Regions from separate parts of the Kitasatospora sp. NPDC057738 genome, predicted to be linked through region 1. Evidence: riboswitches for the same ligand, from Rfam matches in the RefSeq annotation. Region 1 holds a riboswitch; the other holds the start of a gene.
What was found. Region 1 has a riboswitch for glycine ahead of gcvT (glycine cleavage system aminomethyltransferase GcvT). Riboswitches for the same ligand answer to the same signal wherever they lie in the genome.
Positions count from the first base shown of each region.

Region 2: it holds a riboswitch for glycine, as region 1 does, so the genes downstream of both, gcvP (aminomethyl-transferring glycine dehydrogenase) here and gcvT (glycine cleavage system aminomethyltransferase GcvT) in region 1, are expected to answer to the same signal.

Region 1 is NZ_JBHVJT010000007.1:132,365-139,727, reverse strand. It holds gene ACFVGO_RS06105 (ABC transporter permease) at 1-897, opposite strand, end outside; gene ACFVGO_RS06100 (enhanced serine sensitivity protein SseB C-terminal domain-containing protein) at 1,343-2,269, opposite strand; gene ACFVGO_RS06095 (enhanced serine sensitivity protein SseB C-terminal domain-containing protein) at 2,387-3,190, opposite strand; glycine riboswitch at 3,449-3,550, shown strand; gene gcvT (glycine cleavage system aminomethyltransferase GcvT) at 3,779-4,900, shown strand; gene gcvH (glycine cleavage system protein GcvH) at 5,001-5,381, shown strand; gene glyA (serine hydroxymethyltransferase) at 5,462-6,730, shown strand; gene ACFVGO_RS06075 (L-serine ammonia-lyase) at 6,893-7,363, shown strand, end outside.
Region 2 is NZ_JBHVJT010000001.1:253,659-261,021, forward strand. It holds gene ACFVGO_RS01080 (glutamate--cysteine ligase) at 1-894, opposite strand, end outside; gene ACFVGO_RS01085 (hypothetical protein) at 1,273-1,845, shown strand; gene ACFVGO_RS01090 (DUF5999 family protein) at 2,439-2,630, shown strand; gene gcvP (aminomethyl-transferring glycine dehydrogenase) at 2,751-5,651, opposite strand; glycine riboswitch at 5,889-5,992, opposite strand; partial or broken gene ACFVGO_RS01100 (PRC-barrel domain-containing protein) at 6,219-6,602, shown strand; partial or broken gene ACFVGO_RS01105 (YsnF/AvaK domain-containing protein) at 7,029-7,363, shown strand, end outside.

The DNA.
Region 1 (7,363 bases):
CATGTACTGGGGGTCCACCTGGTAGTACCGGATCGCGTCCTGGAGCATCCCGCCCCAGGAGGCCTGCGGGGGCTGGATGCCGACGCCGAGGAAGCTCAGCCCGGCCTCGAAGAGGATGTTGGTCGGGATCAGCAGGGTCGAGTAGACCAGGATCGGACCGACCAGGTTGGGCAGCAGTTCCTTGAACAGGATGAACGGTCCGCGCGCGCCGAGGCTGCGGGCCGCGTGGACGAACTCCCGCTCGCGCAGCGACAGCGTCTGGCCGCGCACGATCCGGCCCATGTAGGGCCAGTTGAAGAAGCCGATCACGAAGATCAGCACCAGCATGTGCAGCGGCAGGCCGTGCAGGCCGAACGCGCCGCCCTGGAGCGAGGTCGAGATCGCGATGGCGAAGAGCAGCAGCGGGAACGCCAGGAAGACGTCCATCACCCGGCTGATCAGGGTGTCCACCCAGCCGCCGTAGTAGCCGGCCATGATGCCGAGCACGGTGCCGATGGTGTTGGACAGCAGGGTCGCGCCGAAGGCGACCAGCAGGGAGACCCAGGAGCCCTCGATGACGCGGGTGAGCAGGTCACGGCCCTGGAGGGGGTCGACGCCGAGCGGGTGGTCCCAGCTCATGCCGCCCCAGTCGCCGAACGGCAGACCGCCGAGGTCGGCATCCAGCAGGTCCTGGTGGAGGGCGTCCGGGTCGAGCCCGAACATCGACTCGATCGGCTTGGCGAGCACGGCGAGCAGGATCAGCAGGATCACCACGACGCCGCCGGCGACGGCGGCCTTGTCCCGCTTGAAGCGGGTCCAGGCGATCTGGCCGAGGGAGCGGCCCTCGATCTTCTTGGCCGGGCTTGCGGTGGCGGGTGCCTCCGGATCGTTCCCGGCGGTGGTCACGGTTGCGGTCATGGTCAGTTGGTCCCCTCGCCGACGGTGGCCGGCCCACGGGTGCCGGTCGCCGGCTTCGGCGGTGCGGCTGCGGACGTGCGGAGGTGCTTAGGAGGAGCGGGTGTTGACGGCAGTGCGTCGTGCACAGGCACTGCCACCACGCGGGATGGGCGTCGCGTGGGCGGACTGTCGGCGTGCGCGCTCGCCCTTGTGGGGTTCAAGCACGCGCGGTGCGTTGCGCAGAACTCTCTGCCATCCGAACTGGCTTGCGCCAGCCCTGCCAACCGACAGATGCCCAACTGTGATCTGCGTGCATGCACCTCCCCGGTCTTCGGCATATACCTCTTCACATGGCTGTAACTGCCATGTCAAGATGACCGGAGCACACATCCGGAAATTCGTCCGGAAAGCATCGAAGCCGACTTGATGGACAATCAAGTCGGCTTCGGGGAATGAGTTTTGGGAATCAGCGCCCGGGGTAGCCGGGCCACGGCCGCTGCGGCGGCTGCTGCTGCCAGCCCTGCGCCGGCGGCTGGGTGCCGTACCCGTAACCCGGCATCGACTGCCCCGGGTACGGCGGCGGGGGCACCGGCGGGTACGGACCGGTCGGCGGGCGGCCCGCCTCCCGGTCGAAGAACGGCCGCGCGTTGGCGCGCATCCACAGCGCCACCGGGTCGTACTCGTCCGACATCGCCACCGTGGACACCGCGAGCCCCTCCGGGGCCACCGCGATCGCACGCTGCATCAGCGCCCGCACCGCCTCCACCGCCGGCGGCGAACTCTCGTACAGGTCGAGGCCGATGGCCAGGTACGGCTCCCCCACCGCGGGCTGCACCCAGGCCCGGCGCAGGGCCCGCACCGCGCGCACCTCGGCGGCCTGCCGCTCCAGCAGCGCGAAGAACGACTGGGCGTTCAGCTGCGGCTCGCTCAGCTTCAACGGCCCGGCCGGCAGCCGGTCCAGGCCCGCGGCGACCCGCCGCAGGTCCGCCCACGGCACGCCGACGCCGCCGCCGGGCGCGTGCGGGTTGAGCCACAGGCCCCAGCGGGTGCGGTAGAGCGAGGCCGCGATCTCCCGGCCGGAGATGACCTCGTGGGCCCGCGCCCAGCCGGAGGCGGTCAGCTGCTCGGACGAGGTGACGGCCGGCGCGTAGCCGTGGCCGCTGATCTCCATGTTCCCGTACTGGGCGTCCGGGCTGCCCGGCGTGCCGTGCCACAGCAGCATCCAGACCTGGCCGTCCGCCAGCGCGTGCAGCAGCCGCTCGTACGCGTCGTAGCGCTCCGGCGCGACGTCGCGCAGGGCGCGCTCCAACGCGCCGGGATCAGCTCCCGGGCGCCCGGCCGGTGCCTGGCCCCAGGGCCCCGGCACACCGCCCGCTCCCGTTCCCGCACTCATGCGCCCACCTCGCCGCGCCTCTTTCCCTCAACCCGCCGGCCCGTCGGCCGTCTGCACGCACCCTATGGCGCTGCACCGGCCACCGCCACGGCGACGTGCCTTTGATACGAACCCCGCTCAGCCCCGCGAATAGAACGGCAGTACCCGGGTGAGCAGCCACTCGACCACCGGGTCGTCGGCGAGGTCGAGCAGTACGAGGTGGACGCCGCCGGGCAGCGGCGCGGTTCCCAGCGCTCGGCCGAGCGCGTCGTTCACCGCCGCGGGGTCGGCCGGTGCCGCCGGGTCCAGCTGGACGCCCACGAACATCACGGTCGGCTCGCCCTCGATGCTGGCCAGCGCCCTGCGGGCGGTCAACACTCCCGGCATTGCCGACAGTTCGCCCCGGCAGGCGGCCAGGAAGTGCTCCGGGTCCTCGCCCGGCACCGGCTCGCGCAGCGCCACCCGGCCGCCGGTCGGCGCTGTGGCGTCGTCAGCGGCCTCCCAGCGGTCCCCGCGCGGACCGCGGCGCAGCTCGGCGACCCCCTGCGGCGGCACCGGGATGCCCACGGCCGCGTCCGGGTTCACCGCGATGCCCACGCCCAGCGGCAGCCCGCGGGCGAACTCCCACACCGGCGCCACCGCGAAGGCCATCCCCGGCGCCTGCTGGAGGAACACCTCCTGCGAGGAGAACACCGGCACGTACGGATCGCCGCCCAGCTCGACGGTTGGCAGGTCCAGCGCCTGCCCCTGCGGATCGGCCCCGGCCGGCAGCGGCACCCACACCTGGCTGCGCGCCAGCACCTCGATCACCCTCGGCGTCGCGCCCGGGTCGCCCAGGGCCGCGGTCAGCACCTGCTCCAGCTCGTTGGCCGGCCAGGAACCGCCCGCCGGCGCCTCCTGCGGTCCGCCCCACTCCTGCTGCTGCTCCACCGGGTACCCCATGCGCCGCCGATCCCGCCCTCTGCCGCTCGGCCGCCCTCTGCTGCGCCGACGCGCAGCAGTCTAGGGCCCCCGGGCCCTCCCCTTTAGGGCTCGTGTTCGGGTGCCGCGCGGGCCCCGGTCCCGGGTGCCGTCCCGGGCCCGCGCCCGGGTGCCGCGCGGTGTGACCGGGTCCCCTCTCCCCTCGCCGTCCCGGACGTGCCATGATGTGCCCGTCCGACGGCATGCGCCGCGGGCCCCCACAACTCCATACCGGCCGCTCGAACCCGCGCGGGAGAGCCCGGAGTGCCGTTCAGGCACAGCCGGCGCCGAAGGAGCAAGTCCTCCCCGGAATCTCTCAGGCACCCCTACCGCACGGGTTAGGCACATCTGGAAAGCGGCGCCCGGCCCTGTCGTGCGCCCACCCACGGTGCAAGCCGTCATGCTGTCCCCCAAGCTGGAAACAGCTGCGGGCGGTGGGCGGTGAAGCTCTCAGGTTCGACGACAGATGGGGAGACCCACGCCGCCGCATGCCCGCGCGCAGGGTCGAACCCGAGCGGGTCCGGTCCGGCGCGTGCACCCCTGAGTGCCCCGACCGAGGAGTTCCTGGCCATGTCGTCCCTCCGCCTGACCGCGCTCGACGCGCTGCACCGCGCCCTCGGCGCGACCATGACCGACTTCGCCGGCTGGGACATGCCGCTGCGCTACGGCAGCGAGCGCGAGGAGCACCTCGCGGTCCGCACCCAGGCCGGCCTGTTCGACCTCTCGCACATGGGCGAGATCACCGTCACCGGCCCGCAGGCGGGCGAGATGCTGGACCACGCGCTGGTCGGCTTCGTCTCCGCGCTGGGCGTGCTGCGCGCCCGCTACACCATGATCTGCGCCGAGGACGGCGGCATCCTGGACGACCTGATCGTCTACCGCCTGCGCGAGGACGCCTTCCTGGTCGTCGCCAACGCCTCCAACGCCCAGCTGGTCCTCGACGAGCTGATCGCCCGCGCCAAGGGCTTCGACGCCGTCGTCACCGACGACCGCGACACCTACGCGCTGATCGCCGTCCAGGGCCCGGAGGCCACCGGCATCCTGGCGAAGACCACCGACGCCGACCTGCCCGGCCTGAAGTACTACGCGATCCTCCCGGCCCGGGTGGCCGACCGCGACGTGCTGCTCGCCCGCACCGGCTACACCGGCGAGGACGGCTTCGAGATCTTCTGCCGGCCGGCCGACGCCGAGCCGGTCTGGCAGGCGCTGACCGCCGCGGGCGAGGGCCACGGCCTGATCGCGTGCGGCCTGTCCTGCCGCGACACGCTGCGCCTGGAGGCCGGCATGCCGCTGTACGGGCACGAGCTGTCCACCGACCTCACCCCGTTCGACGCCGGCCTGGGCCGGGTCGTCCGCTTCGACAAGACCACCAACGAGGGCGCCTTCATCGGCCGCAAGGCGCTGGAGCAGGCCGCCGCCGCGGCCGAGACCAACCCGCCGAAGGTGCTGGTCGGCCTGGTCTCCGAGGGCAAGCGGGTGCCGCGCGCCGAGTACACCGTGGTCTCCACCGAGGGCGAGCCGATCGGCCGGATCACCTCGGGCGCGCCGTCCCCGACCCTGGGCAAGCCGATCGCGATGGCCTACGTCGACGCCGCCCACGCCGTCCCCGGCACCACCGTCGCGGTGGACGTGCGCGGCAAGCACGAGCCCGTCCAGGTCGTGGCGCTGCCGTTCTACAAGCGCGCCCGCTGAGCCTTCGCCGAGGCCCCCGTTTTTCCGTTTGCGCACGTCGCGGCCGTCCGCGCGGCGGCCCGCTTCGTCGTACCCGCTTCCCATCCTGGAGAATGACGCCATGAGCAACCCCCAGCACCTGCAGTACACCAAGGAGCACGAGTGGCTGACCGCGGCCGCGGACGGTGTCTCCACGGTCGGCATCACGGAGCACGCCGCCACCGCCCTCGGTGACATCGTCTACGTGCAGCTGCCCGAGGTCGGCGAGACCGTGACCGCCGGCGAGACCTGTGGCGAGCTGGAGTCCACCAAGTCGGTCAGCGACCTGTACTCCCCGGTGACCGGCGAGGTCACCGAGATCAACCAGGACGTCATCGACGACCCGGCCTCCGTGAACGCGGACCCGTTCGGGAACGCCTGGCTGTTCAAGGTGCGCGTCGAGGCCACCGACGAGCTGCTCAGCGCCGACGAGTACGACGCGCTCATCAACCCCCAGGGCTGAGCCACCCGACGGGACGGGCCGCGCACGGCGGTCCGCCCCGCCCCGGCCCCTTTCCCTCCTCCTCCCGGGAAGACCACACCATGACGGTTCTCAACCAGTCCCTGCACGCCCTCGACCCGGAGATCGCCGCCGCGGTCGACGCCGAGCTGCACCGCCAGCAGACCACCCTGGAGATGATCGCCTCCGAGAACTTCGCCCCGGTGGCGGTCATGGAGGCCCAGGGCTCGGTGCTGACCAACAAGTACGCGGAGGGCTACCCCGGCCGCCGCTACTACGGCGGCTGCGAGCACGTCGACGTGGTCGAGCAGATCGCGATCGACCGCATCAAGGCACTGTTCGGCGCCGAGCACGCCAACGTCCAGCCGCACTCCGGCGCGCAGGCCAACGCCGCCGCGATGTTCGCGCTGATCCAGCCGGGTGACACCATCCTGGGCCTGAGCCTGGCCCACGGCGGTCACCTGACCCACGGCATGAAGATCAACTTCTCCGGCAAGCTCTACAACGTGGCCGCGTACCACGTGGACGAGAAGACCGGCCAGGTCGACATGGCCGAGGTCGAGCGCCTCGCCAAGGAGCACCAGCCGAAGCTGATCATCGCCGGCTGGTCGGCCTACCCGCGCCAGCTCGACTTCGCCGCGTTCCGCCGGATCGCCGACGAGGTCGGCGCGCTGCTCATGGTGGACATGGCGCACTTCGCCGGTCTGGTGGCCGCCGGGCTGCACCCGAACCCGGTGCCGTACGCGGACGTGGTCACCACCACCACCCACAAGACCCTGGGCGGCCCGCGCGGCGGCGTCATCCTGTCCAAGGCCGAGTACGCCAAGAAGATCAACTCCGCGGTCTTCCCCGGCCAGCAGGGCGGCCCGCTGGAGCACGTGATCGCCGGCAAGGCGGTCGCCTTCAAGGTCGCGGCCTCGGAGGAGTTCAAGGAGCGCCAGCAGCGCACCCTGGACGGCGCCCGCATCCTCGCCGAGCGCCTGCTCCAGGCCGACGTGGCCGAGGCCGGCGCCAGCGTGCTCTCCGGTGGCACCGACGTCCACCTGGTCCTGGTCGACCTGCGCAACAGCCAGCTCGACGGCCAGCAGGCCGAGGACCGCCTGCACGAGGTCGGCATCACCGTCAACCGCAACGCGATCCCGAACGACCCGCGCCCGCCGATGGTCACCTCGGGCCTGCGCATCGGCACCCCGGCCCTGGCCACCCGCGGCTTCCAGGCCGAGGACTTCCGCGAGGTCGCCGACATCATCGCCGAGGCGCTCAAGCCCGCCTTCGACGAGACCGTCGCCACCGCGCTCAAGGCCCGGGTCAGCGCCCTGGCCGACAAGTACCCGCTGTACCCGAACCTCTGATCACTCCGGTGATCGTTCGGGCGGGGTGACCGGCCTCACCCCTCCGGCGTACCTGGCACCCCGGGGCACCGCGCACACTGGACAGTGCGCGCGGTGCCCCGTCCCGTGTCGGCCCCTCCCTGCCCGCAAGTCCTTCCACGAGACCAGACAAGGACGTCCCCCGTGGCCATCAGCGTCTTCGACCTCTTCTCCATCGGCATCGGCCCGTCGAGCTCCCACACCGTGGGCCCGATGCGCGCCGCCCGGATGTTCGCCCGCCGACTGCGCTCCGAAGGCCTCCTGGACGGGGTGACGGGGGTGCGCGCCGAGCTGTACGGCTCGCTCGGCGCCACCGGCCACGGCCACGGCACCCCGAAGGCCGTCCTGCTGGGCCTGGAGAACGCCTCGCCCCGCACCGTCGACGTCGACCAGGCCGACAAGGACGTCGAGCGGATCATCGCCGAGAAGCGGATCAACCTGGTCGGCGAGCACACCATCGACTTCGACCCGGACACCCAGCTGGTCCTGCACCGCCGCCGCTCGCTGCCGTACCACGCCAACGGCATGACCCTGTGGGCGTACGCGGCGGACGGCTCGACCCTGCTGGAGAAGACCTACTACTCGGTCGGCGGCGGCTTCGTGGTGGACGAGGAC
Region 2 (7,363 bases), on a different contig from region 1:
GGAGGCCAGCACCTTCAGCGGGTCCTCGTCGTCGCAGATCGGCAGCAGCGCGGGGAAGTACCGCAGGTTCTCCTCGAACAGGTCGTACGCCGAGTCCACCCAGCGCTCGCCGAACCAGGTGATGGGGCGCACGCCCTGCGCCTTGAGCTCCGCCGTCCGGGTGTCACAGGCCTGTTGGAAGAGCACCGGACGGGTCTCCCGCCACAGCTCCCGACCGAACAGGAACGGCGAGTTGGCGCCGAGCGCGAGCTGCGGCCCGCAGATCGCCTGGGCCGCGTTCCACACCGAGGAGAACCGCTCCGGGGTCACCTGGAGGTGCAGCTGGAGCGAGGTGGCGGCGGCCTCGGCCACCATGGTGATCGACTCCAGCTGGAGGCGCTCGACCCCCTCGATGTCCAGGGCGATGTCCTCGCCGCGGGCGGCCAGGATCTGGTCGCTGAGCAGGCTGTACCGCTGGTTGTGGCTCATCGCGTCGAGCCCGGTGTGGGCGTGCTCCAGGGTCGGCAGGATGCCCACCATGACGATCCGGGCGCCCGCCTCGGCCGCCCGCCGGTCGGCGTAGCGCAGCCCGGTGTCGATCTCCTCGCGCAGCTCCTCGAAGACGTGCCCGCAGAGCCGGTGCGGCGTGATGTTGACCTCGATGTTGAAGCGGCCCAGTTCGGTCTGGAAGTCGCTGGAGCCGATCGCGCTCAGCACCTGCGCGTTGTTCATGGCCGGCAGGCCCTGCTCGTCGGCCAGGTTGAGCTCGATCTCCAGGCCCATCACCGCCCGCGGCCGGTCGAAGCGGTCCTCGCGGAGCATCCGTCCGAGCGCTTCGAGACACGCGTGGAGCTTGCGCCGGTACAGCTGTCGGTCCGCCAGTTCCGCGCGAGTCGCCACGACCTTCTCGCCCACGGTCCCCTCCTCCAGAGTCACCCGTCGAGCACCCGGTCGACCGACCGTGCAAGCATCATGCCCACCTCGAAGATCGATACCCGAATGCGCGTACTGGCTTGCATTGCAAGGCATCTGACGGAAAATCAGACGAACTGTAGACTTGCCCGGCGCCACAGCCTGTGATAAACAGATCACCCTGTGCATCTGTTCGAATTGGTACAGCGCTCCGGCCGGTCCGCCTCGCCCCGAAGGCCCTCGTCGACGGCGGCGACCGCGCCGGCACCGCGATCCTGCACAACCGGACACGACCGGGCCCCCGTCACCGAAGACGCGTCGCCCGCCACGCCGGTATGCCGCACTCGCACGCCGATCTCGCTTGGAGAGGCGGACCCCGCCATGACTCTGCAAACCCCCCAGCCCCCGCCGAGCGCACTGCGCGCCGTCCTGGGCGCGCTCGACTCGGAGACCGCACTGCGCCAGCCCGCCGCCGCAGCACTGCGTCATCCGACCGGCCCGCTGCTCCCCGCCCACCCCCTCGCGGTGCACGTCCTGACCGGCGGGCGCCCGGAGCTCCCGGCCGCCCGCCGCACCGGCTGGCGCTTCCTGATCAAGGACGGCGCCGAGGTGGCCGCCGCCGCCGAGGTGGTGCAGAGCGCCGAGGGCCACACCTTCTCCCACTTCACCGCGGGCCCCTACCTCGACTCGACGGTCCGGGCGCTGCGCGAGGCCTGGCAGCTCGCCCAGACCTCCCGGACCCGCCAACAGCCCCGGCTGCTGACGTTCCCCGGCCAGTACGCCACGGCGCTGTGGCTGCACGGCCCCGACGGCGACCCGGCCGCCGACCTGCTGATCCCGCTGGCCCCGGCCCCGCTCGGCGTCACTGCGCACCGCGCCTGCCCGGCCGCCGAACTGCTGCCGCTGCTCGCCCGCGCCCCGCTCGCCAGGCCGCTGCTGCTCGGCTCCTCCTGACCCACCGACGCCCCCTCGGGCCGCCGGGCCCAACCGCCCGGCGGCCCGGGGCCATAACCTGGCGCCCGCAAGGAGTCCCGCGGTTCCCCGGCCCTGCCGCCCGCTCGGCATGACCCACCGTCAGATCATCGGCATCGGCGGCGCGCCCACCCTCCTCCCCCCCCCCCCCCCCACCCTCCCCCCGAGGCCGTACCCGCGCGCCCGCACGGCGCCCCGCGGTCCCCCGGCCCTGCCGGCGCACCCGCCCCCGCGGCTCCTCACCCGAACGGCGACCACCCGTCCGGGCCATCCGGCATGGCCTCATCGGGCCATGCCCCGACTGACCCACTGGTGCGCCTTTTCCCGTCGGCCCCACCTGAACGGGTGATCTCTACCCGGGAGTTGTGGCGCATGTCACGAAATCCCTGCGCGCGGGTCCCGGGATGCCGACACTGGGAACCAGCGTGGAAGGACCCCCTGTCCTACCCACTTGAACGCCGGTCCACACTTGGCCGGCGTGCGGACAGGATCCGACCACCGCGGCGGTTCCGGACGGCACGGCCTCCGGCGACCGCACCACGGGGAGGATCGCAGAGCGAAGCGAGGGTACGCGTATGTGCCAGCACCGTCCTGAGTGCCCATCGGCCGAGTCCGAGGACCGCGAGGCGGCCGCGTCGGTGGCCCGCCATCCGGAGCAGGGCTGGAGCCTGCTCTGCAACGGCGTCGTCCTGTTCGAGGACACCGGAGAGCTGCTGCCCGACGGCCGGGTGATCGCCCCGCGCCGCCCCGTCGCCCACGCGGCCTGACCACCCGTCCGGCCGTACGGCGGGGGCAGCCGCCGACTCGACAGCACCACGGGCAGGGCCCCGGCGGAAACTCCGCCGGGGCCCTGTCGTGCGGGTCGGACCTCCGAGGGCCCGGTCCGGTCAGACGCCGTACTCGTCCAGCGGCGGGCAGGAGCAGACCAGGTTGCGGTCGCCGTACGCGCCGTCGATCCGGCTCACCGGCGGCCAGTACTTGTCCGCCGGGTTCACGCCCGCCGGGAAGACCGCCTCCTGCCGCGAGTAGCCGTGCGCCCAGTCGCCGGCCAGCGTGGCGGCGGTGTGCGGGGCGTTGCGCAGCGGGTTGTCGTCGGCCGCCCACTCGCCCGAGCCGACCTTGTCGATCTCGGCCCGGATGGTGATCATCGCGTCGCAGAACCGGTCGATCTCGTACAGGTCCTCGGACTCGGTCGGCTCGATCATCAGCGTGCCGGCCACCGGGAAGGACATCGTCGGCGCGTGGAAGCCGTAGTCGATCAGGCGCTTGGCGATGTCGTCCACCGTCACGCCCGTCTCCTTGGTCAGCGGGCGCAGGTCGATGATGCACTCGTGCGCGACCAGCCCGCCCGGGCCGGTGTAGAGCACCGGGAAGTGCGGCGCCAGGCGCTTGGCGATGTAGTTGGCGTTCAGCACCGCGACCTGGGTCGCGCGCTTGAGGCCCTCGCCGCCCATCAGCCGGACGTACGCCCAGGAGATCGGCAGGATGGCCGCCGAGCCCCACGGCGCGGCCGAGATCGGGCCCACACCGGTGGCCGGGCCGGCCTCCGCCTGCAGCGGGTGGTTCGGCAGGTACGGCGCCAGGTGGGCGCGCACCGCGACCGGGCCGACGCCCGGGCCGCCGCCGCCGTGCGGGATGCAGAAGGTCTTGTGCAGGTTCAGGTGGGAGACGTCCGCGCCGAACTTGCCCGGCTTGGCGAGGCCGACCAGGGCGTTCAGGTTGGCGCCGTCCACGTACACCTGGCCGCCGGCCTCGTGCACCAGGGCGCAGATGTCGGTGATCTGGGTCTCGTACACGCCGTGGGTCGACGGGTAGGTGACCATCAGCACCGACAGGTTGTCGCGGTGCTGCTCGATCTTGGCCTTCAGGTCCTCGACGTCCACGTCGCCGTCGACCAGGGTCTTCACCACGACCACCCGCATGCCGGCCATCACGGCGGAGGCCGCGTTGGTGCCGTGCGCGGAGGACGGGATCAGGCAGACGTCGCGCTGGGTGTCACCGTTGGCGTGGTGGTAGGCGCGGACGGCCAGCAGGCCGGCCAGCTCGCCCTGCGAGCCGGCGTTCGGCTGGATCGAGACGGCGTCGTAGCCGGTCACCTCGACCAGCTGCTGCTCCAGCTGGCGGATCAGGGTGAGGTAGCCCTGGGCCTGGTCGATCGGCGCGAAGGGGTGCAGCTGGCCGAACTCCGGCCAGGTCACCGCCTCCATCTCGGTGGTCGCGTTGAGCTTCATGGTGCAGGAGCCCAGCGGGATCATGCCGCGGTCCAGCGCGTAGTCCCGGTCCGACAGGCGGCGCAGGTAGCGCAGCATGGCGGTCTCCGAGCGGTGGCTGTGGAAGACCGGGTGGGTCAGGTACTCGTCCTCGCGCAGCAGCGCGGCGGGCAGCGCGTCGGCGGTCTCGGGGACCTCGACCGGCTCGACGCCGAACGCGGCCCAGACGCCGGCCAGGTGCTCGCGGGTGGTGGTCTCGTCGGTGGAGACGGAGATCCGGTCCGCGCCGTCCTGGAACAGGTTGATGCCGTTGGCGCGGGCGGCGGCGGCGATCTCGGCGGCGCGGCCCGGGACGACGGCGGTGACGGTGTCGAAGAACTCGCCGTGCAGCAGCTCGACGCCGCCGGCCCGCAGGCCCTCGGCGAGCGCGGCGGCGTAGCGGTGGGTGCGGCGGGCGATGTCGGCCAGGCCGTCCGGGCCGTGGTAGACGGCGTACATCGAGGCCATCACGGCGAGCAGCACCTGGGCGGTGCAGATGTTGCTGGTGGCCTTCTCGCGGCGGATGTGCTGCTCGCGGGTCTGCAGCGCCAGGCGGTAGGCGCGGTTGCCGTCGACGTCGACGGAGACGCCGACCAGGCGGCCGGGCAGCGAGCGGGCGTACTCGGCGCGCACCGACAGGTAGCCGGCGTGCGGGCCGCCGAAGCCCATCGGCACGCCGAAGCGCTGCGAGGTGCCGCAGGCGATGTCGGCGCCCAGCGAGCCCGGGGACTTGAGCAGGGTCAGCGCGAGCAGGTCGGCGGCGACGGCGACGATCGCGCCCAGGCCGTGCGCCTGCTCGATCACCGGGGTGAGGTCGCGGACCACGCCGGTGGCACCCGGGTACTGGAGCAGCACGCCGAAGACGCCGCGCTCGGCGATCTCGGCCGGGATGCCCTCGGACAGGTCGGCGACGACGACCTCGACGCCGGTCGGCACGGCGCGGGTGTTGATCACCGCGACGGTCTGCGGCAGGGTCTCGGCGTCGACCAGGAAGACGCCGCCCTTGACCTTGGTAACGCGGCGGGCCAGCGCCATCGCCTCGGCGGCCGCGGTGCCCTCGTCCAGCAGGGAGGAGCCGGAGGTCGGCAGGCCGGTCAGGTCGGAGACCAGGGTCTGGAAGTTCAGCAGCGCCTCCAGGCGCCCCTGCGAGATCTCCGGCTGGTACGGGGTGTAGGCGGTGTACCAGGCCGGGTTCTCCATGACGTTGCGCAGGATCACCGGCGGGGTGAAGGTGCCGTAGTAGCCCAGGCCGATCATCGGCTGGAGCACCTGGTTGCGGCCGGCCAGCTCGCGCAGTTCGGCGAGGACCTGGGCCTCGGACCGGCCCGCGGGCAGGTCCAGGGCGGTGATGGAGCGGATCGCCTCGGGCACCGCGGTCCCGGCGAGCTCGTCCAGCGAGCCGTAGCCGACGGACGCCAGCATCTTCTCCTGCGCGGCGGCGTCGGGGCCGATGTGGCGGTTCTCGAAGGGGCTGGCCAGCTCAAGCTCGGTGAGGGTCGAGGCGCCGGTGGGGCGTCCCGCGTTCGGCTGGGCGTTCATGGTGGTCGAGGCCTCCTGGTCACGGACCGGCGGGGGTACGCACGCCGGCCGGCTCCACCGCTGCGGGCAGCGGACGAGCCTGGGCGCGCGGACCCAACAGGCCTCCCCCTCTGTCATCGGGACCTGAGAGCTTCACCCGCACGGAGCGCTGTGGGCGCTCCGCCGGCTTGCACCGTCGGTGAGGGTGGTGATCGCCGGCTTCCGTGCCGACGCTCCTGCCCTGCTTTCCAGAGTGACCTACCCCACACGGTACGGATGCCTGAGAGATTCCGGGGAGGAGTTGCTCCTTCGGCGCTCCGACCAGCGGTTTTCGTGATCGGAGACTCTCCCGAGCGGGCTCTGCGGTCGCCGCCCAGGGTACCAGCGGGAGGCCCCCCGATCACGGGTGTGTCTGGTCACTGGAGGTCTACGCGCGTCCCCCGGACGGTCCAGTGCCAACCCCGTACGGCGCACCCGGGGTCGCGCTCGTCCGATTCATGGCTTTTGGTGTGAAGTGGCGGACGGAATCGGGTGCTCCGGCCGCCTTCCTGCGGGAGTTCCGCAGGTTCAGCGCGCGGGAGGAAAGAAGTGCAGACGGACATCGACCCCCGGGACCTCATCGGCCACAAAGCCGTCGACCGCAACGGAGACAAGATCGGCACGGTCGACGAGGTCTACCTGGACGACGCCACCGGCCGGCCCGAGTGGGCCGCGGTCCGGACCGGCATCTTCGGCCGGGACGCCTTCGTCCCCCTGACCACGAGCGAGTTCGCCGGCGACGAGCTCCGGGTGCCGTACGACAAGTCGCTGGTGAAGGAGTCGCCGGACTTCGGCGTCGGCCAGCACCTGTCCCCCGCCCAGGAGCTCCAGCTCTACCGCTACTACGGGCTCGACACCCCGATGGACAGCCGCCCGAACGGCGAGAACGGGAGCCGGCCCAGGCAGCCCGACCTCGACTTCGGCACCACGGCGGCGGCGGCCGCCACGACGACCGCGGCGGCCCCGGCCAAGTCGCTCACCTTCCACACCCCCGAGCGGCCACCCGAGCGGTCGTCCGAGCACTCCCCCGAGTCCGCACCGACCAGGCCCCCCGTTGCCGCCGCGCCCGTTGCCGCCGACACCACCAGGACCGCCCCGGAGGCCGAGCTGCGGAGCCTCAGCACCCCCGCGGCCCCCACCGCCTCCCCGCCGGCCGAGCCCGGCTTCGCCGCACCCGCCGCCAGCACCGCCTCCGCCGCCCCCGTCGTGGAGCCGAAGCCGCAGCCGCAGCCCGCCGCCACGCCCGTCCCCACGCTCGCCCCGGCGGCCGCCACCGCCGCGGCCGCGAACGTCACCGCCGCCGCGAACGCCGACGCCTCCTCGTCCGCCCCCAGCAGCCCGGTCGAGATCACCTGCCGCGAGGAGCGGCTGGAGATCACCACCGAGTGGCACACCCTCGGTACCGCGAAGCTGCGCAAGTACGTGACGACCGAACAGGTGGAGCGCCGCATCCCGGTGGTCCGCGAGCGCGTCCGGGTCGAGCGGACGCCGATCAGCGACGCCGAGCGCGCCACGCTCACCGAGAAGGAGATCTCCGAGGCCGTCGAGGAGGTGACCCTCCGCGAGGAACGCGCGGTGGTGCGCAAGTACCTCGCCCCCGTCGAGCGGGTCCGCCTGATCGTCGAGCGGTACACGACCGAGGAGGTGGTCCGGGAGGAACTCCGCCGCGAGAACGTCGAGGTCCACGACGCCAC